2 linked regions of the Spirulina subsalsa PCC 9445 genome follow. The protein of the gene in region 1 interacts with the protein of each later gene in a pairwise test. Links are inferred from orthologs where the notes say so. Each region holds a gene or a part of one and is shown in the gene's direction. Other genes may lie near its edges.

Region 1 (9,570 bases):
ATTAAGTTAGTTTGCGCCTGAACGATGATCGACTCTAAGATTTCCTGATGACAGTCCAAAATCTTCACCCTCCCCCTTAATGATTCCTAATTAAACACAAGGTAAGCTGTATTTATCAGTGAACTTCTGTTGATAAAATTTCACTGAATTATTTTATCAGCGAACAGAGAGTTGCTCCTATATATCTCCAGATAGAAGCTTAGGTGGATGGGACAGCAAACCTCAATCAACTCTCATAAGATATACTATCTTTACCTATCAAATAGCCTTATGTATAGCCAATCTACTTAGGGTCTGCTAAAAAGCCTAATACTTGCCCAGCAAGTTCTCCATTACTGGTCACAAAAACATTCCGACACCCCAGAACTTGAGTCATTGCTTCCTTAGCATCCGCCAAAGTAGCATTAATACCCACCCTGGCAAACGGCACATAATTCTACAACTTTACGCTCTAATGTTTCTAAAGGATCTGCTCCTCGTTTTAAACTTAGTTCTAGGTCGAGGAAGAGGGGAAGGGCAGCTAAGAGTTTGTCAGAGGAGAGGGATTGCACTTCTTTACGCAGGAAATAAATACGTTTAGGGTTGCTAATATCGGCGGCTGAAGCGATCGCCTTTTCATCTCGTTCTCCACTTTCCATCATCAATTTTACAATTAACCAGGTGCGAAACTGCCCGATTAAGGTGGCGACAATGCGCAAAGCGGGTTCATTGCGGTTGAGTAAATCACTCACTAACCCTAACGCTTGGGGGGTTTTGCCATCTCGAATGGCGGCGGCGAGTTGTAGACTATTTTGGGTATTAGCCACCACTAAACGGGCGATCGCACTTTCATCAAGGGGGCGAGGATTTCCTTCACTGTACAGACGGAGTTTTTCCAATTCCCCATAGAGGAAACGGGTATCATTCCCCACAGACTCCGCTAAGACTTGAACTGCTTTTGGGGTGAGTCGCAGACCTTTTTCCTGTACCTGTTGGCGCACTTTTTTCAGGATAGCATCAGTATTCCAAGGGGGAATGAGGGAAAATTCCCGGATGTCAGCGTGTTTTTGTAGGAGTTTAGTGGCCTTGTTGCGACCGTCGGGTTTTTTGCGGCAGGAAAACAACAAAGTAGAAGTCGGGGGAAGATTAGGCAGAGTGCGCTGAAGTTCTTGCAGTAAGCTATCCGAACATTGTTGAAAGAGGGTCGTTTCCTCCAACCAAACCAAACGCCCCCCCATGCCGAAAGGTGGTGTCATGGCTTGATTTAGGGCTTGGATGACCGGATCGGGACTCTCCCCCGGAATTTGATCCAAGTTGAACTGAATCCAGTTTGGATCAAGGACAGCCTTTTTTAAGGCCGCGATCGCCTCATTCATGGCAAAATCATCCTCACCCCAAAACAAATACACGCTCATGATTATGAAAAAAATTTACAAAACTTTTTAATTGCAACCGAAAAACCTACAATCAATTAGAACAAGTCGGAGGCGATTCAGATTGGACGAAACTTATCAAGCATACCTTAACCGCGTAGCCAAGTTGACGTTACCTGCCAGTTATCAAAGTCAACTCCAAACCATCCAGAAGTCTCCCAAATTCCAGGGGGGGCAGGCTATTCCCTTTCCGGGTTATACCATCAATAGTCCAGCTTGCCCTGAAGATCCGGTCAATCACGGGTTTTATGCTCAACTGAGACAAGATCAGGCGGAATTGGTCGCCAAATTGGGGGATTTAGTCATTCCAGTGCCTCCCGATAGTTTCCATTTGACCTTAGCGGATTTGATTTGGGATGGGGCTTATGAGGATGCGGTGTCCCAAGATAGAGAGTATGAACAAAAACTGTGCGATCGCATTGACCACAGTTTCCAACAATATCAAGACCATCTCACCGATACCACCCCCCTCACCTTTCAACTGGTCGGGGTCATCATGCGACCTCGGGCCATTGCCGTGGGACTGATCCCCCAAAACGAAACCTCCCACGAAAAACTTAGGGCTCTGCGACGTTCCCTTTATCAAAATGCCGAACTGATTGGGTTAGGCATTGAACAGCAATATCGCTTTACCGCCCATATTACCCTCTGTTACTTTAACGAGATTCCCCCCAGCCTTGATCGCGATCGCCTGTGTGAGATCCTCGTCAACTTTAACGACCGTTGGATTGGCACAGATCCCCAAGTGTTCGCCTTAGAACAAGCGGAATTACAACACTTTGAGGATATGACCCGTTATTCCCGTAAACCCCACTTCCCCACAGTTAAGCTTTGAGTTTACACCGCCCTATCTTGTGAGAACGTTTCGCCAAGATCACCCTAGAAATTGGCGAACATTCTTTTTCCACAACCGAATAGGTCAACATTGGAATAAATACTGCCATGACGAGTCCATCTTCACCCTCTTATGTACCTTCAGGACGGATTTACTTATTACTCGCCATTCTCATCTTTGGCATCGCCAATGCTGTCACCCGGAAATTAACAGAATTAGGGGCAGCCCATTTGATCGATGGTCGTAATCCCATCTCCTTCTGTAACGTCCTCTTTGCCGGGAATTTATGCGCCCTGATCTTGTTAGGAACTATCTATCAAAGACAATGGCGACCTCACACCTTCCAGCAGTTGAACCCGAAACAATGGCTAGCAATGATCGCAGTTGCAATTTTAGGGGCTGCGATCGCACCCACCTTAATTTTCACCGCCCTTTCCTTGACCAGCGTCAATAATGTGATCTTAATTGGTCGCGTAGAACCGCCCTTAATCTTAGCTTTATCCGTCTGGCTATTACGAGAACGGGTTAATGCTTGGGTTCTTGGAGGGGCTTGTCTTTCCTTCCTTGGTGTTGCTCTAACTATTCTCCTGCCAACTCCAGAACCCGATCAAGCCATGATGAATATGGGGCTTAGGATTGGACGAGGGGAATTCTTGACAGCCATTGCCGCCATTACCCTGGCCATTTCCACCATCATCAGCAAAGTCAGCCTGAAACAAATTCCCCTCGGCTTCTTCAGTAGCTTTAGAATGCTCATCGGCACCCTGATCTTTTTTAGTACAACAGTCCTTCTATATGGTCCAATACATTTTAGGGATCTAACCGTCCCTGTCTTGTGGCAGTGGATGCTCCTCTATGGGGCTGTGATTGTCGTCGGGGGGCAGCTTTGTTGGTTTAATGGTCTCAAACGTAGTACCGCCAGCGAAGTTTCCTTAGCCAGTTCCTTTAACCCAATTGCCGGAGTTCTAGCCGCCTACTTTATCTTGGGAGAAACCCCGACAATCGCTCAATATATTGGCGGGAGTGTGATTCTAGTCGGTATCATTTTGAATCAAATCGGAGTTCAGAAGCTCAACATCATCATCCCCCAACAACAACCTAGTGACAAAGAGATAACAGAAACCATTGGTTTTAAAGGCTTGTAGTCCAAAATACTAATAGAATTGATTCCCTAAAAGCTAGTCTCTTGACCCCAAAGCAAGATATTATAGCTAGGCGGTATGTTAAATTTTGATGACAGTCCCTTCAGAACTTGACCTTTTCACGCTTCCAGATTGGGCAGGAGCATTCTTCTGCGTAAAGTGAATGAAGAATAACGAAACATACATTAATCATCCTACCTTTGGTTTGCTCTTTCAAGTGTGTCCCATTGAACAAAATCAAGAGTTGTTCACAACTCTTTACGCCCAGCGTTTATTCTTCCTCGTCACCCAAAGTCCAGAAGGGCTAATTTTTGACCCCATTGGGCGTTCCGATGCCCGTTTAATTGTTGAAAATCGTCTCCGTAAGCTGCGGCGCTTAAACGCCAGTGAAGATTACACCGCGCTAAATTTAATTTATCAGCGCACCTTCCATTAGCGTCCCCCTTATCCTCATGTCTAGTGCGATCGCCCAAAACCTCGCCCGCTTGCATCAAACCGTACCCCCCTCGGTGCGTCTGATTGCCGTCAGCAAAACCTTTCCCCCTGCCGCCATTCGGGAAGCTTACGCCACCGGAATCCGAGATTTTGGCGAAAGTCGCATTCAAGAAGCCATCCCCAAACAAGAAGCCCTACAAGACCTCACCGATATTCAATGGCACTTTATCGGCCACTTACAAACCAATAAAGCCCGTAAAGCCCTCCAACATTTCCACTGGATTCACACCTGCGACAGTCTCAAACTCGCCCAACGCCTCAACCAAATCGCCCCCGAATTGCCCCAGTCTCCCCAGATTCTGCTACAGGTGAAAATTCGCCCCGACCCCGATAAGTACGGCTGGACACCTGCCCAACTGCAAACCGACCTCGAAGCTTTAGATCATCTTAACGCCTTAAAGATTCAAGGTTTGATGACAATTTTGCCTCTAGGCTTAACTGAAGCCGAGACATTAAAAGCATTTGAGGATTTACAGGATTTGCGCGAGAATATTGGTCAGCAAACTTGGGTTAATCTCAAGATGGAGGAATTATCTATGGGGATGTCTGGGGATTATCCCTTAGCCATCCAAGGGGGAGCCACCATGATTCGTTTAGGACGGATTATTTTTGGGACCCGCGAAGCATCTCAGACCGAGAATCGCCTATCCTCCACCCACTAACCGAAACGGGACAATTCGACAAGTCCCTGTAGACAAGATGGGATAAAATACATCGAACAAGAGGAAAATTATACCTCCAGCCCCCGTTTCTTCGATGGAGATTGAATTCCCGTTGATATGCCGATTTTCCCCATCCGGGGCATTGAGCGGTCAGCCAGTAAAACGGGGCTTGTCTCGTACCCGTACCGGGTAAATTGATGAAGCCTACCCCGAGTCTTGGCAGTGCGACAGATGCGGAACAGATTAACGAACTCAATCCAGTATTAGGGAGTCAATAGTGAATAACATCTTTACCAAGCTAAGAGATTTTGTTGGTCTCAACGAATCCGAGGAATACGAGTATTATGAAGAAGATATGGACGGGAATGATTACCAGAATCTCTATCAACAGGAAAACCCCCCTGCGGTAGTAGAAGAAGAACGTCAACGCCCTAGACGGACGACGAGAGAACGTCCAACCGTAACTACACCTGAAACCAGTATGGGACCCACAACAACAGCGAGGAGCAACGTGATTGGAATGCCGGGAGCGAATGGGATATCTGAAGTGGTGGTCATTGAGCCCCGCTCGTTTGAAGAAATGCCCCAAGTGATTCAAGCCTTACGGGAACGGAAATCCGTCGTTTTAAATCTAACCGTCATTGACCCCGACGAAGCACAACGGGCTGTAGACTTCGTAGCAGGCGGCACCTACGCCATCGACGGCCATCAAGAACGCATCGGCGAGAGTATTTTCCTCTTCACCCCCAGTTGTGTCCAAGTTAGCACCCAATCCGGTGGAGTCCATGAAGTCCCCAACTCTCCCCTAAGTTCTGTTCGTCCCACCTCTCCCGGAGCCTCCGCTTGGGGCATGGATCCCGGTCGTATGGTGCAATAGTTGAGAGCCTAAAAAGCAGAAAAAGGAGAGAGCTAAAATTCTCTCCTTTTTTATTTGAGTTTTTATTTTAGTCGAAATTTTCATCAAGTGATACAATAGTATTTGGGGTCTGCTGAATAACACCAGATGCTAGGCTCAACAAGGGAACAGGGAACTCTTAACAGGGAACAGATCATCTAAAACTGGCACGATTGCCTATTCCCGACTCCCGACTCCCGATTCCCCGACTCTCGGACTTATTCAGCAAGCCCTATTTGTCAAACGCTATGCCTTAAACTCATGGTAGCTACCCCCGTTTCCTATCAAATCACTTGGGAGAAACTGCCCGACGACTACGTTTTACCGGATGATCCCGTGGATAATATTCAACAGCCCGCCTTAGCCTTTGCCCTCACTGAGAGTTTAGCCCGAGCAGGTCGTCTTTGGGCCCAAACCCTCGCCACAACTAATTACGGGATCTGTGCCACAGTCAACGGCAAAATCGTAGTTAAGGCTCCAGATTGGTGTTATGTTGCTCATATTTCCGTCCCGGTGGAGGACGTTCTACGCAGTTATACGCCCCAGTTACAAGGAGAGCGCCCTACTGTGGTGATGGAGTTCCTCTCTGATAACGATGGTCATGAATATTCTAATAAACCCACCTATCCTCCCGGAAAGTGGTTCTTTTATGAGCAAATTCTCCAAGTCCCCTACTATGTGATTTTTAACCCCTACAGCGGACAAATCGAAGTCTATCGCCTTGAATCAGAACGCTACACCCTACAAACGGCGAATAGTGAGGGACGTTATTGGATTGAACCGATGGGCTTGTTTATCGGGGTTTGGCAAGGTACAAGGGAAAACTTTAATGCTTATTGGTTGCGCTGGTGGGATGAAAGGGGAGAGTTGCTGTTATGGGGTGCAGAACAAATTGAACAAGAACGAGAACGGGCCCAACAGGAACGAGAACGGGCTGAACGTTTAGCGGCACGCTTGAGGGCGTTGGGGGTGGATTTGGAGGAGGATTGAACGGGGGCAGGGGAGGCGGTAAAATTTTGATTCTGCCTGGGTTGGGTGGTGATTAACGGCTGGTTAACTGTCTCCCCACTCTCAGGTTTTGATAATTTATTCTTAATTATTATGGCGATTCGGTTTGGTTTAATTGGTGGGGGTGTGATGGGGGAGGCGCTGCTCTCTCGTTTGTTGGTGCAAAAGGTCTATGCTCCCCATGAGGTGCTTGTGAGTGAACCTTCTGGGGAACGGCGGGATTTTTTGGCGACGACTTATCAAGTGGCTGTGACGGGGAATAATTTAGAGACTTTGGGGGCGACTGAGGGGTTGTTATTGGCGGTGAAGCCCCAAGTTTTAGAGCAGGTGGTGGAGGATTTACCCGAACAGGCGCGTTGTGGGTGTTCGGCGCTGGTTTTGTCAATTTTGGCCGGGGTGCCGTTGGCAAGGTTGGAAGGGGCTTTTCCCCAGCAGGCGGTGATTCGGGTGATGCCGAATACTCCGGCTATGGTGGGGGCTGGGATGACGGCGATCGCACCCGGAAGCAAAACCCATCCAGAACACCTTGCCCTCGCCGAGCAAATCTTCTCCGTCGTTGGGCAAGTGGTACAAGTGCCAGAAACTCAAATGGATGCCGTAACCGGATTATCCGGTTCTGGCCCCGCTTTTGTCGCCCTGATGATTGAGGCTCTGAGCGATGGCGGGGTAGCGGCCGGACTGTCTAGAGCTATTGCCCAAAAACTGGCCTTACAGACCGTTCTAGGCACCGCTCAGTTAATGCAGGAGAAGGGGCTACACCCGGCGGTATTAAAAGATCAAGTCACCAGTCCAGCCGGAACCACGATTGCTGGGGTGGCTCTGTTAGAATCCAAAGGCTTTCGTTCCGCCGTCATCGAAGCCGTTAAAGCCGCCTATACTCGTTCCCAAGAACTAGGGGGTTCGTAGTTGCGCTTCAGCGCGAATTTTGAGGGCTAAAACCCAACAACGAGCCAATCTGAAGCCCATCCGTTCGTAGTTGCGCTTCAGCGCGAATTTTGAGGGCTAAAGCCCAACAACGAGCCAGTAATAAAACTACAATTCTACAAAAGAACGAACGCTGAAAATTTCACTGGCTCGTAAAGAAGAAACAGCAGATTTTGGGACAATAATTGTATTAATTGATTCCCCCAAAGCGTTGAATATTTCCAGAACATAACCCTCCTCTCCACCTTGAGGATGAGGAATAATATCAATAAAAATGGCGATGTCCCCCTTTTTTAAATGATGTTCTGGTATATCTTGATTCAGGGCAACTCTTTGATACAGTTCAATCATGTTTCTTTTCCTTTTTTGGCTTTAATGTGATAAATTGAAATTGACTATCTTTAGCTCGTTGTAGCCAAATCGTTGTAACATTAATTGTTCCAGTTTCTCCTTCTAATTTACCTTCGATTCGGTAGAATGTGCCATATTCATTTTGGGTATCCTCAATCGCTTCTTGTGTTTTTACCAATTGGAGAAGGGCATTTTTCAACGCTTCCGAGTTCTCTTGAGTAAATCCTGCTTTTTGGAGGAATTTTGATTTGTCATCCTGTTCTCGAAAAACTAGGAGATATTGGGTTAATTTAGCATCAGGAATAATAACATTTTCTGGAAGCTGCATTTCAAGGATTAAAGATTTAATGTGAGTAGATAGTGAATCAGGTTCGTAGTTGCGCTTCAGCGCGAATTTTGAGGGCTAAAGCCCAACAACCAACCCTTCTTAGGACGGGTCAAATTGACTCCGAATTAAACGCTGAACAGCACTCACCGTCCGGTTTAACTCAAAATTACGCTGCTCAGGATTTTTCAAATAGGCCGCCTGTTCCTGCTCAATCATTTCTACATCTTGCACCACTAAACCATCTAGTAGCTTTTGGGCTGACCCAAATAAACTATCTTTAACAAACTTCCTAAATTTAATGGGTAATTTATGCAGTCGCCAGAACGCATTTAACGAGGTGAAATGGATTAAATAAGCACGGGTGCGGGTTTCATTCACCGGACAGAATAAACAGTAAATCTTGAAATCTTGCCCTAGGGTAGAATACCAGTGAGGATATTGATACGTCACCGTTAAAGGTTCAGGATGAAGACGACGTAAAGCGGGAAAAAACAGTTGAGAAATTGACCAAATTTTATCAATTTTGTAGTAACTTTGGGCTTCATAAAGTGCGGTGACGGTGCCAGGTTCTTCCGTTAAATTTTCCAATTTTGCCGATGCCCAAGCTTGATAATTATCATGTAAATGTCCATGATACATATCCATCAAGTTTTCAATTAAAAAGGAAAAGTGACCCGGACAGTCAATGACTGAAACTGTGGCAATGTAGTTAAGATGATCCCATTCAGGAACGCCCATTAATTCAACTTGGGTGGCATCTTGATCACCGGGAAACAGCCAGATAAAACCATCTTGTTCTTGGACAGGATAGGTTTTAATTTTGCACTGGGGGAGTTTTTGATTAGCGGCTAAATAGGGAACTTCGACACAATGGCCTTGCCCGTCAAATTGCCAGCCATGATAGACACACTCTAGATGATCTCCGGCTACTTTTCCGGTGCTTAATTGAACTTGACGGTGAGGACATCGGTCTTCGAGGGCTTGTACTTGCCCTTGGGTATCCCGATAAAGAACGATTTTTTGTTTCCACAAGGTAACACCTAGGGGCCCGGTGGTGACTTCTGGGCTGCGGGCGACAACATACCAATGGTTAGGATTAATCGGACAAGTCCGAAGGTGTGGAGTGGTTGCACTCGCGGGGGAGACTGAAATCATATCGGGATAAAATCAGGGTACTCCGTCATTGTGCCATAGTCGTTGGGGGAAATGATTCACCCTTCGGTGGTGACTAGACCCAATTTGAGGGCTTTAACGATGGCTTGGGTGCGACTTTTTACGCCCAGTTTCTCGAAAATGCGGGTGAGATGAGCTTTTACGGTGGCGACGGTGATGTAAAGTTGTTGAGCGATTTTATCGTTGGAAACCCCTTCCACAAGTAGGTTTAGCACTTCTTGTTCTCGCTCGGAAAGGTGAATGCTGGGGGTTTGGGGTAAGGAGCGCCCTCCGTAAAAATGGAAGAGTCGGAAAAAGGAGGTGGCGACTTCGGGGCCGAGATAAATTTGTTGGTTGAGGATGGTT
Region 2 (9,500 bases), 4.0 Mb from region 1 along the record:
CCGTAGCCGTCATTAATCGGGTGATGATCAGTGAATTGGCGATTCCGGGGACGATTACGGCCGGAGTGGTGGCCGTGCAGTATTTTATCTCACCGACCCGGGTCTGGTTTGGTCAAATGTCCGACTCTCGCCCCCTCTTTGGCCTCCACCGGACTGGTTATGTGCGCCTCGGAACTATTATTTTCGGTATTGCTATCTTTTTATCTGTCCAAGTGGTTTGGCAATTGGGGGGCATTGTTTCGCAAACGGGAGTCTGGGAATGGAATGGTTTAACCCTATTTTGGACAGGGGTTTTAATCCTAATTTTTATGGTTTATGGGTTAGCCATTAGTGCCAGTTCAACCCCCTTTACAGCGTTGTTAGTGGATATTTCCAGCGAACAGGAGCGATCGCGCATTGTGGCCGTGGTGTGGTCAATGTTAATGGTGGGGATTATTTTAGGGGGCATCACAGGCAAAATTTTCCTAACCCAAGTGGAAGGATTAGAAGGCAATCCCCTAGATATTTTACCCGGCCCGATTAATAGCTTATTTCTCGTCATCCCGTTAATTGTTTTGGGGTTATCTTGGTTTAGCACCTGGAAAATTGAGCGCAGATATTCCCTCTATACTCGCCGTTCTTCTGCTTCAGACCGAGAAGATAGTGTCACCCTATTAAAAGCCTTAAAAGTCCTAACGGTTAGTCGGCAAACCGGAATCTTTTTCTCCTTTTTGCTCCTCGTTACTATTAGCTTATTCCTCCAAGAAGCTGTCCTTGAACCCTACGGCGGGGAAGTATTCGGAATGTCAATTGGGGATACAACCATGCTCAATTCTTATTGGGGGATTGGGATTTTAATTGGCTATAGTATCACCGGATTTGCCTTAATTCCCCGCTTCGGCAAAACCCCCGTCACAAAAGTAGGTTGTGGGGTAGTGGCGGGCTGTTTCCTCTTAATTATTCTGGCAGGTTTTACCCAAAATCCCCTGATCTTAAAAGGGGCTATGTTACTCTTTGGATTAGCGGCCGGAGTAACCACCTTGGGGGCGATTAGTTTAATGTTGGATCTCACCGTGGCTTCCACAGCCGGAACCTTTATTGGGACTTGGGGACTTTCCCAAGCCCTAGCGCGAGGGATTGCCACTTGGTCTGGGGGGATTATTCTAGATGTGGGAAAACGGGTGTTTACCGAACCGATCTGGGCTTATGGCAGTGTATTCTTGTTACAAGCGATTGTGATGATTGGGGCAATAGGTCTATTGGCTCAAGTGGATGTCACCGAGTTTCGGAACAATACCAAAGAAGCGATCGCCACTGTTATGGAAGGAGACTTAGATTAAATTATGAATAGCTTTTGGGAGGAGGTCTTAGTCTTCTGTCAAACCCTGACTAATACTATTGGTCAGCAATTAATGAAGGACTTCGGACAGATTGAAGCCAGTCGCAAATCCGACGGATCTCTTGTGACCCAAGCAGACCGTTGGGCGGATCAAGAAATTCGGCAGGCGATCGCACAAAAATTTCCCGATCACGGAGTTCTGACCGAAGAAACAGAACATATCCTCCCCCCCCAAGAGTTTTGTTGGGTGGTAGACCCCATCGACGGCACCACCAACTTTACTCGCGGCCTCCCCATTTGGGGAATCTCCCTCGGCCTTCTCTATCGCGGAACCCCCGTCTTCGGTTTTGTCCACTTCCCCCCCATGCAACAAACCTATCACGGCTACTGGTTCGCTGATTCAGGCCTCACTGGTCCGGGTGGCGCTTATCTCAACGGGCGACCCATCCAAACCAGTCCCGACGAACCCAGCTTAAACCATCTCTTCAACCTCTGCGCCCGCAGTACCGATGTTTTTAAAAAACCCTTTCCCTGCAAAGTGCGCATGATTGGCGTATCTAGTTATAGCAGCGCTCTTGTGGCCTGTGGAGCCAGTCTAGGGGGAGTCGAGGCCACGCCCAAAATTTGGGATATAGCCGCCGTTTGGGTCATTGTCCAGGGCGCTGGGGGCGCATTTATCCCCCTTGAACCCCAGCCCGTTTTTCCCCTCCAAGTGGGAAAAGACTACGGAAAACGCTCCTTTCCCAGTTTAGTAGTCAGTCGTCAGACCTTAGCCCAGCAATTTTTACCCCTCGTCCGGTTCATCGGCGATCGCGTTTAGGGAATAGGGAACAGGGGAGAGGGGGAGCAGGGAAGCAGGGGAATAGTGGCTAGTGAATAGCCAAAACTCTTTTATTTTAGGGAACAGGGAACAGGGAACAGGGAACAGGGGGGAGGGAATAGGGAATAGGGAATAGGGAATAGGTAATACTAATCAACTCCCGACACCCGACTCCCTAGGGCGCAAGCATTGCGCCCCTACACCGACTCCCAACTCCCGACACCCGACTCCCGACTCCCGATTCCCGATTCCCGACTCCCGACTCCCGACACCTTGACTTCTAATGTTGAGCCTTAACTTTTCAAAAAGATTAGCCAGTGAGTCTTTTTGGTATTCCCTATATTGACCGTTTTGGAGTTGTTCAATTCCTAACTCAATCTGCGCTTTAAGTTCTGGATCGGCTTCAACTTTATTTCCTTGAGAAACGAGGGAAATTTGCAGTTGCTCGATTAAGAGTTGCTGTTCTGCTTCAGAGAGAGAAAGGATGATTTCGGTCAGTGAATCAATCAAGCGAGTGTTCAGAGTTGATTTGGTCATGGCTTTTCAATTACAGAACAAACATTCACATTGAACTTAGCAGTATAAATGTATTATACCCCCTTGCACTCAACGGGGCAACCCAGAATCTAAAAGCCGTCCGGCACTACGCTAAAGGGCAGGGCTTTAAACCCAGAATTTCTGGTAAACTCTAATAGAATAGAACACCGGAGAGCATCCAGTGTACCCGCCGCTCCGAGGAAACCAGGTCTTTTTGATCATGACTAAATTTGTATTTGTAACCGGTGGTGTTGTGTCCAGTATTGGAAAAGGCATCGTAGCCGCCAGCTTAGGACGACTTCTCAAATCTCGTGATTATTCCGTCTCCATCCTCAAACTTGACCCTTACATCAACGTCGATCCTGGCACCATGAGTCCTTTCCAACATGGGGAAGTCTTCGTCACCGAAGACGGAGCAGAAACCGACCTCGATTTAGGACATTATGAGCGCTTCACCGATACCTCAATGTCCCGTCTTAACAGTGTTACCCAAGGCGGTATTTATCAAGCCGTGATCAACAAAGAACGGCGCGGCGACTATCACGGCGGCACCGTACAAGTTATTCCCCACATTACCAACGAAATTAAAGAACGGATTCACCGGGTCGCTAAAAACACCCATCCCGATGTGGTGATTAGCGAAATTGGCGGCACCGTCGGGGATATTGAATCCCAACCCTTCCTAGAAGCCATTCGCCAGTTTCGGAAAGATGTCGGCCGTCATAACGTGATTTATATGCACGTTACCCTAATTCCTTGGATTTCCGCCGCCGGGGAACTGAAAACCAAACCCACCCAACATTCCGTCAAAGAACTGCGGTCGATTGGTATTCAACCCGATATTCTGGTTTGTCGCTGTGAACATCCCCTTGAACAAGGCATTAAAGAAAAACTCTCAGAATTTTGTGATGTTCCCGTTGAAAACGTCATCACCTCCCCCGATGCCAGCAGTATTTACGAAGTCCCCCTGATTCTGGAAAAAGAACGCCTAGCCAAACAGGTTATCGACCTCCTGAAACTCGAAGACCGCACCCCCGACCTCCAGCAGTGGCAAACCCTTGTAGAGCGCATGAAAGCCCCCACCCGTCACTTAGAAATTGCTCTGGTGGGGAAATACGTTAAACTCAGCGATGCTTACCTCTCCGTCGTCGAGGCCTTGCGTCATGCTGCGATCGCCTTTGGCAGTGATGTTAATATTCGTTGGGTGAGCGCCGAAGATATCGAAGCCAACGGCGCGGAGTCTTACCTGAATAACGTGAGCGGTGTAGTCGTCCCCGGTGGCTTTGGCATTCGTGGGGTAGATGGCAAAGTCAGCGCCATTCAATACGCCCGAGAACATCAACTCCCCTTCCTCGGTCTGTGTTTAGGGATGCAGTGTAGTATCATCGACTGGGCGCGCAACGTCGCCGCCCTCGAAAAGGCCAACAGCGCCGAATTCGACCCCGAAACCGCCTATCCTGTGATTAACCTCCTCCCCGAACAACAAGACGTAGTAGACCGAGGCGGCACCATGCGTTTAGGCCTTTATCCCTGTCGCCTCACCCCTGACACCCGCGCCGCCTCCCTCTATGCCAAAGAAGTGGTCTATGAACGTCATCGTCACCGTTATGAGTTTAATAACACCTATCGCAACCTATTCTTAGAAAGTGGTTATATGATTAGTGGCTCCTCCCCCGATGGGCGTTTAGTCGAGATGATTGAGTATTCCCCCCACCCCTTCTTTATCGCTACCCAATTTCACCCGGAATTTAGTTCCCGTCCCAGTCGGCCTCATCCCCTCTTTCAGGGCTTCGTCCGGGCCGCTTTGACCCATGATGACCCCAACGCGTTAGCCCATCTCTCCGGTGAATCTGTCCCCCTCTCACCGGAAAAACTCACGGCCGAGGTGTCTTAAGTGACCGCAGAACGTTTAAAACCTTGGCATGAACGGATTGGGTTTCAACGGGATTGGATTTGGCGAGGTTGGCAGGTGCGATATAGTTTTAGGCGATCGCCATCTCCCCCCCCAACCTCCCCAGAACCCCCCATCCTACTGATTCACGGCTTTGGGGCAGCCCTAGAACACTGGCGGCACAACATCCCCATCCTCTCCCAAAATCGCACCGTTTACGCCCTCGACCTACTGGGTTTTGGGGCCTCTCGCAAAGCCACCCCCACCTACACCGTCGAACTGTGGGTAGAACAAATCTATGAGTTTTGGCAGACCTTTATCCGTGAACCCATAGTATTAGTGGGGAATTCTTTAGGCTCCCTAGTCTGTTTAGTGGCAGCCGCCCACCATCCCGAAATGTTAAAGGGTGTTGTTCTGCTCAATATCCCCGATGTGTCAGTTCGTCAGGAAATGTTACCCCCCTGGGTGCGGCCGATTGTCAATCGCATTGAGGGAGTCTTTGGTTCTCCCCCCCTATTAGTCCCTATCTTCCAACTGCTACGTCGTCGCTTCACGATTCGCCGTTGGGCTACTTTGGCCTATCCTCACCGAGAAGCTATCACCGATGAATTAGTAGAAATTTTAGCCGCCCCTGCCTATGACCAAGGGGCCGCGGCTACCTTTTGCGCCCTCTTTCAGTCCATCCGTCAACCGGAATTTTCCCCCCGTCTCTTGGACTTATTTCCCCAGATATCCCGACCGATTTTGCTCATCTGGGGAACCCAAGATTGTATGGTGCCTTTTCGCCTTTCTCAGCGTTTTCGCCAGAAAAATCCCCATTTAACCTTTGTTCCTTTGGAAAATGTGGGACATTGCCCCCATGATGAAGTTCCCGAACGATTTCATCAGGTGTTATTGCCTTGGTTGGATGGGTTAGGGAACGGGGAATCTTGACAAGTTAAGACCCAAAGTTATAAGTCAAGGCATTGGGAGTCGGGAGTCAGGAAAATGCGGTTGTGTCGGAAATTATCGTTTTAGAACTTAAATTTCATCGGGGTTAATCCCGTTTTCCATGAGTAAACGCCGGAAACGTTCCGCTTGTTCTTCTGCTGCTTCTCTAGCTTGTCGTTCCCGTGCTTCCCGTTGTTCGGCGGACTCTCTAGCCCGTCGTTCCCGTGCTTCCCGTTGTTCGGCGGACTCTCTAGCCCGTCGTTCCCGTGCTTCCCGTTGTTCGGCGGACTCTCTAGCTTGCCGTTCCCGTGCTTCCCGTTGTTCGGCGGACTCTCTAGCTTGCCGTTCCTGTTCTGTCGGCGTAGGAATCCAATCCCCCGAACTCCCATAGAAGCGTAACCATAAACGATTCACATTTTCATAAGTCCCTTGCCACAAACCCACTCCTAATTCCAATCCCTCCAACCACCAGCGATTCTCCCTTACTTCTACCTCCACATAACGAGGAGATTCGGCTGTTGCTCCCCTTTCTAATTCAAACCCTCGAAAACCCCCCATCGTCCGGTCATATACTACATAGTAGGGGACCCTCAGAATCTGCTCATACACCTCCCATTTGGTCGGTGTTCCATCCGCCTCCCCTTCCACTTGTCCTAAATCCTGATCTTGGGTACTTGGGGATAATAATTCCACCACCAGAGAAGGGCTAACTCCTTCTTGCCACACTACATAACTTAAGCGCAAGTCTCGATTTTCGTATAGGCGAGGCACTCCCACCACCCCAAACCAATCGGGGCGTTTATATCGTCTGGTGTGGTTCTCATCGTAATAAACATTGAGATCCATTGCCGAAAAAACCTGTTCTGGGTCGTAATTGCCCGGTTGAAATGTTAGACGCAGTAATTCGGCTTGTAGGGGGTGAAATTGGTCCGGCAAACCCGGTTCTCCTACTTCTTCACTGGGTAGCTCATACATTGTGGGCAGGGTTTTCTGCCTTGGGGTGAGATTAACCATAGCACAGCCATCAGGACATTTTGACTCATCCTATCGTTTTAGAACTTAAATTTCATCGGGGTTAATCCCGTTTTCAGGGTTTTAGGAGGTGTCTAATAGCCCAAACTGTTGCAAGAGTGCGTCTTACCCGTTCCCTATTCCCCTATTCAGCAAGCCCTACCTATTCCCTAACTTTGATACCCTGTTGTCAGAGTCTTATACTTCCAAGACTATCTGTGAACTACCCCACCCTGCCATTGGCGAGGATGAGGCTTCCTGATTCAACGGAACATTTAGCAAAACCGAAGTTTTACCCAGTTCTCTTATATTCCCGACCCAAGCCCTATCGCTGATTCCCAACGACAATATCCGCAAGGCTTCATTTTTAATGTTTTGCGCTGCATTAATATCACGGTCGTGGTGAGTGCCACAATTTTGACATTCCCATTGCCGAACCTCTAACGCTAAACTATCTACTCGATTAAGGCAAACGTGACAAGTTTTTGAAGACGCAAAAAAGCGGTCAACTTCAATATAAGTTTTCCCCGTGCATTATCAAAACTCAACACTACTGATAAGATGGTAAAATCTTATCAGATGATTCGCTATTGCTTAGTTTATTTTTAGTTGGCTATCCATGCCCTCCCTGTAAACGAGGAAGGGGAGTTTCGCAACATTTTTGTTAAAATTTTTATACCGAGCGGGGTCAAAGTGTGTACACTGAGCGGTGTCGAAGTGCGTCAGGGCATGGCGTATTAGAAAATTCCTGTGGAGATGGTCTGACGGGCGCAGCATCGCAAGCGTCAAGAATCTGTGAAGCAGGAACTCTTAAGTGTAAACTTACAGAATCTCCCGTGATAGTGTACTTTAACGGGAGAGTGTGTCAACCCAACTACCCTAATATTCCTGGAACTGTGGCAAGTAACTCACCCTTTCATAACCCCGGACTCTCTCTTCCTCAAAGCACTGACTATGGTACTCCTGCTCAAGAAACTATGACATTTGACAAAATTGTACCCAGTAACGCCGCCCAAATTAAGGTCATTGGTGTAGGGGGTGGCGGTTGTAATGCGGTGAATCGCATGATTGCCAGTGGTATTACTGGGGTCGAATTTTGGGCGATTAACACCGACTCCCAAGCCCTAGAATTAACGGCAGCCCCCCATCGTTTACAAATTGGCCAAAAATTGACCAGAGGATTGGGGGCTGGGGGGAATCCGGCGATTGGTCAAAAGGCGGCAGAAGAATCCCGGGATGAAATTGCCAACGCTTTAGAAGGCACGGATTTGGTGTTTATTACCTCGGGAATGGGTGGTGGTACAGGAACGGGTGCATCTGCTATTGTCGCGGAAGTGGCCAAGGAAATTGGCTGTTTGACGGTGGGGATTGTTACTCGTCCTTTTACCTTTGAAGGGCATCGCCGCACAACCCAAGCCAATGAAGGGATTGCTGCTCTACAAGGCCGGGTGGATACGTTGATTGTGATTCCGAACAATAAGTTACTGTCGGTGATTTCTCCCGAAACTCCGGTACAACAAGCCTTTATGGTGGCCGATGATATCCTACGCCAAGGGGTTCAAGGGATTTCCGATATTATTATTATCCCCGGTTTAGTGAATGTGGACTTTGCGGACGTGCGTGCTGTGATGGCGGATGCGGGTTCGGCGTTGATGGGCATTGGAACGGGTTCCGGGAAGTCTCGCGCTAGAGAAGCGGCCAGTATGGCGATTTCTTCGCCCTTGTTGGAGTCTTCTATTGAGGGGGCGAAAGGGGTGGTCTTTAATATTACAGGCGGCTCTGATTTGACGCTCCATGAGGTGAACACCGCAGCAGAGACGATTTATGAGGTGGTGGATCCCAACGCCAATATTATTTTTGGGGCGGTGATTGATGACCAAAGTCAGGGGGAATTGACAATTACGGTGATTGCGACGGGTTTTTCTGGGGAAACTCCGGCGAAAAGTACAACCAGTGGTCGGACGATACCCACGGCCCCAAAGCCTAACCGGGCGGTGAATCAACCGACGACTCCTCCTAAACCTGCTGCTAATCCTGCGCCGCCCCCGGATGTGAGTTCTCCCCTCAAGGGGACGGGATTGGATATTCCCGAGTTCCTACAACGCCGTCGTTTTCCTCGACGTTGAGGGTAAGGGAGCATGACAAAGAAGGCGCTAACCATTGCAGGTTCAGATAGTGGTGGGGGTGCGGGGATTCAAGCGGATCTGCGCACCTTCTCGTTCCACTGTGTTCACGGTATGAGTGCGGTCACTTGTGTGACGGCTCAAAATACCCAAGGGGTGAGTCGGGTGGATGGTTTATCGCCCGAGGCCGTTGTGGCTCAGGTGCGGGCTGTGGTGACGGATATTGGGGTGGATGGGGCGAAAACGGGGATGTTGCTCAATGAGGGTATTATTGAGGTGGTGGCGGAGGTGGTGCAGGAGTTGGGGATCTATCCTTTGGTGGTGGATCCGGTGATGGTGTCTCGCACGGGCTCCCAGTTGATTGATGAGCGGGCGATCGCAACTCTGACCTCTTGTTTGTTGCCCCAAGCTACTATCCTGACTCCTAACCGTTATGAAGCCCAACTTTTAAGCGGTTTGGAGTTGAATAATTTGGCGGATATGCAGCAAGCCGCCCAGAAAATCTATCAATTGGGGTCTAAGGCCGTTTTGGTCAAAGGAGGGGGCATGACGGGCGCGTTAAAGGGCGTTGATGTATGGTTTGATGGGGATAATCTCACGGTGTTTAAAACCGAAACGGTGGACACTCCCCACACCCACGGCACCGGTTGCACCTTGTCGGCGGCGATCGCGGCTCAATTAGCCCTCGGAGCTTCTCCCTCCGATGCGGTGGAACAGGCGAAAAACTATGTCACCCAAGCCCTACACTATGCCATCCCCCTCGGTCAAGGCACGGGTCCGGTTGGGCATTTTTTCCCCCTCTTACCGGATCTCACTCCCTGATTTTTCAGTTATTTATTTTAAGTCATTTTTCTTGACTTTTGCTCACTT

The links.
Region 2: the proteins of SPI9445_RS0121850 (region 1) and ftsZ interact in binary tests that used the Bacillus subtilis proteins (3 or more experiments, as listed by UniProt). The link is inferred for Spirulina subsalsa PCC 9445 from one-to-one orthologs.

The regions. Positions count from the first base shown.
Region 1 is NZ_JH980292.1:4,782,027-4,791,596, forward strand. Bases 3,708-6,623 are described here. They hold SPI9445_RS0121850 (cell division protein SepF), read left to right. Parts: upstream 3,708-4,823; coding sequence 4,824-5,423; downstream 5,424-6,623. Other genes in these bases: pipX (transcriptional coactivator PipX), read left to right, coding at 3,708-3,825; SPI9445_RS26570 (YggS family pyridoxal phosphate-dependent enzyme), read left to right, coding at 3,842-4,546; SPI9445_RS0121855 (Uma2 family endonuclease), read left to right, coding at 5,703-6,431; proC (pyrroline-5-carboxylate reductase), read left to right, coding at 6,543-6,623. Also shown: SPI9445_RS0121820 (hypothetical protein), read right to left, coding at 1-68; holA (DNA polymerase III subunit delta), read right to left, coding at 405-1,394; SPI9445_RS0121830 (2'-5' RNA ligase family protein), read left to right, coding at 1,477-2,247; SPI9445_RS0121835 (DMT family transporter), read left to right, coding at 2,355-3,392; more of pipX, read left to right, coding at 3,553-3,707; more of proC, read left to right, coding at 6,624-7,355; SPI9445_RS0121865 (DUF4926 domain-containing protein), read right to left, coding at 7,482-7,724; SPI9445_RS0121870 (DUF6883 domain-containing protein), read right to left, coding at 7,717-8,052; SPI9445_RS0121875 (aromatic ring-hydroxylating dioxygenase subunit alpha), read right to left, coding at 8,152-9,207; SPI9445_RS0121880 (LuxR C-terminal-related transcriptional regulator), read right to left, coding at 9,264-9,570. UniProt on the Bacillus subtilis protein: Cell division protein that is part of the divisome complex and is recruited early to the Z-ring. Probably stimulates Z-ring formation, perhaps through the cross-linking of FtsZ protofilaments. Its function overlaps with FtsA.
Region 2 is NZ_JH980292.1:769,685-779,184, reverse strand. What follows is about bases 6,655-9,500. They hold ftsZ (cell division protein FtsZ), read left to right. Parts: upstream 6,655-7,367; coding sequence 7,368-8,633; downstream 8,634-9,500. Other genes in these bases: thiD (bifunctional hydroxymethylpyrimidine kinase/phosphomethylpyrimidine kinase), read left to right, coding at 8,646-9,452; SPI9445_RS29085 (zinc ribbon domain-containing protein), read right to left, coding at 6,706-7,023. In the rest of the region: SPI9445_RS0103955 (BCD family MFS transporter), read left to right, coding at 1-1,319; SPI9445_RS0103950 (inositol monophosphatase family protein), read left to right, coding at 1,323-2,138; SPI9445_RS24270 (hypothetical protein), read right to left, coding at 2,292-2,675; SPI9445_RS0103935 (CTP synthase), read left to right, coding at 2,896-4,569; SPI9445_RS0103930 (alpha/beta fold hydrolase), read left to right, coding at 4,570-5,499; SPI9445_RS0103925 (Uma2 family endonuclease), read right to left, coding at 5,587-6,471. UniProt on the Bacillus subtilis protein: Essential cell division protein that forms a contractile ring structure (Z ring) at the future cell division site. The regulation of the ring assembly controls the timing and the location of cell division.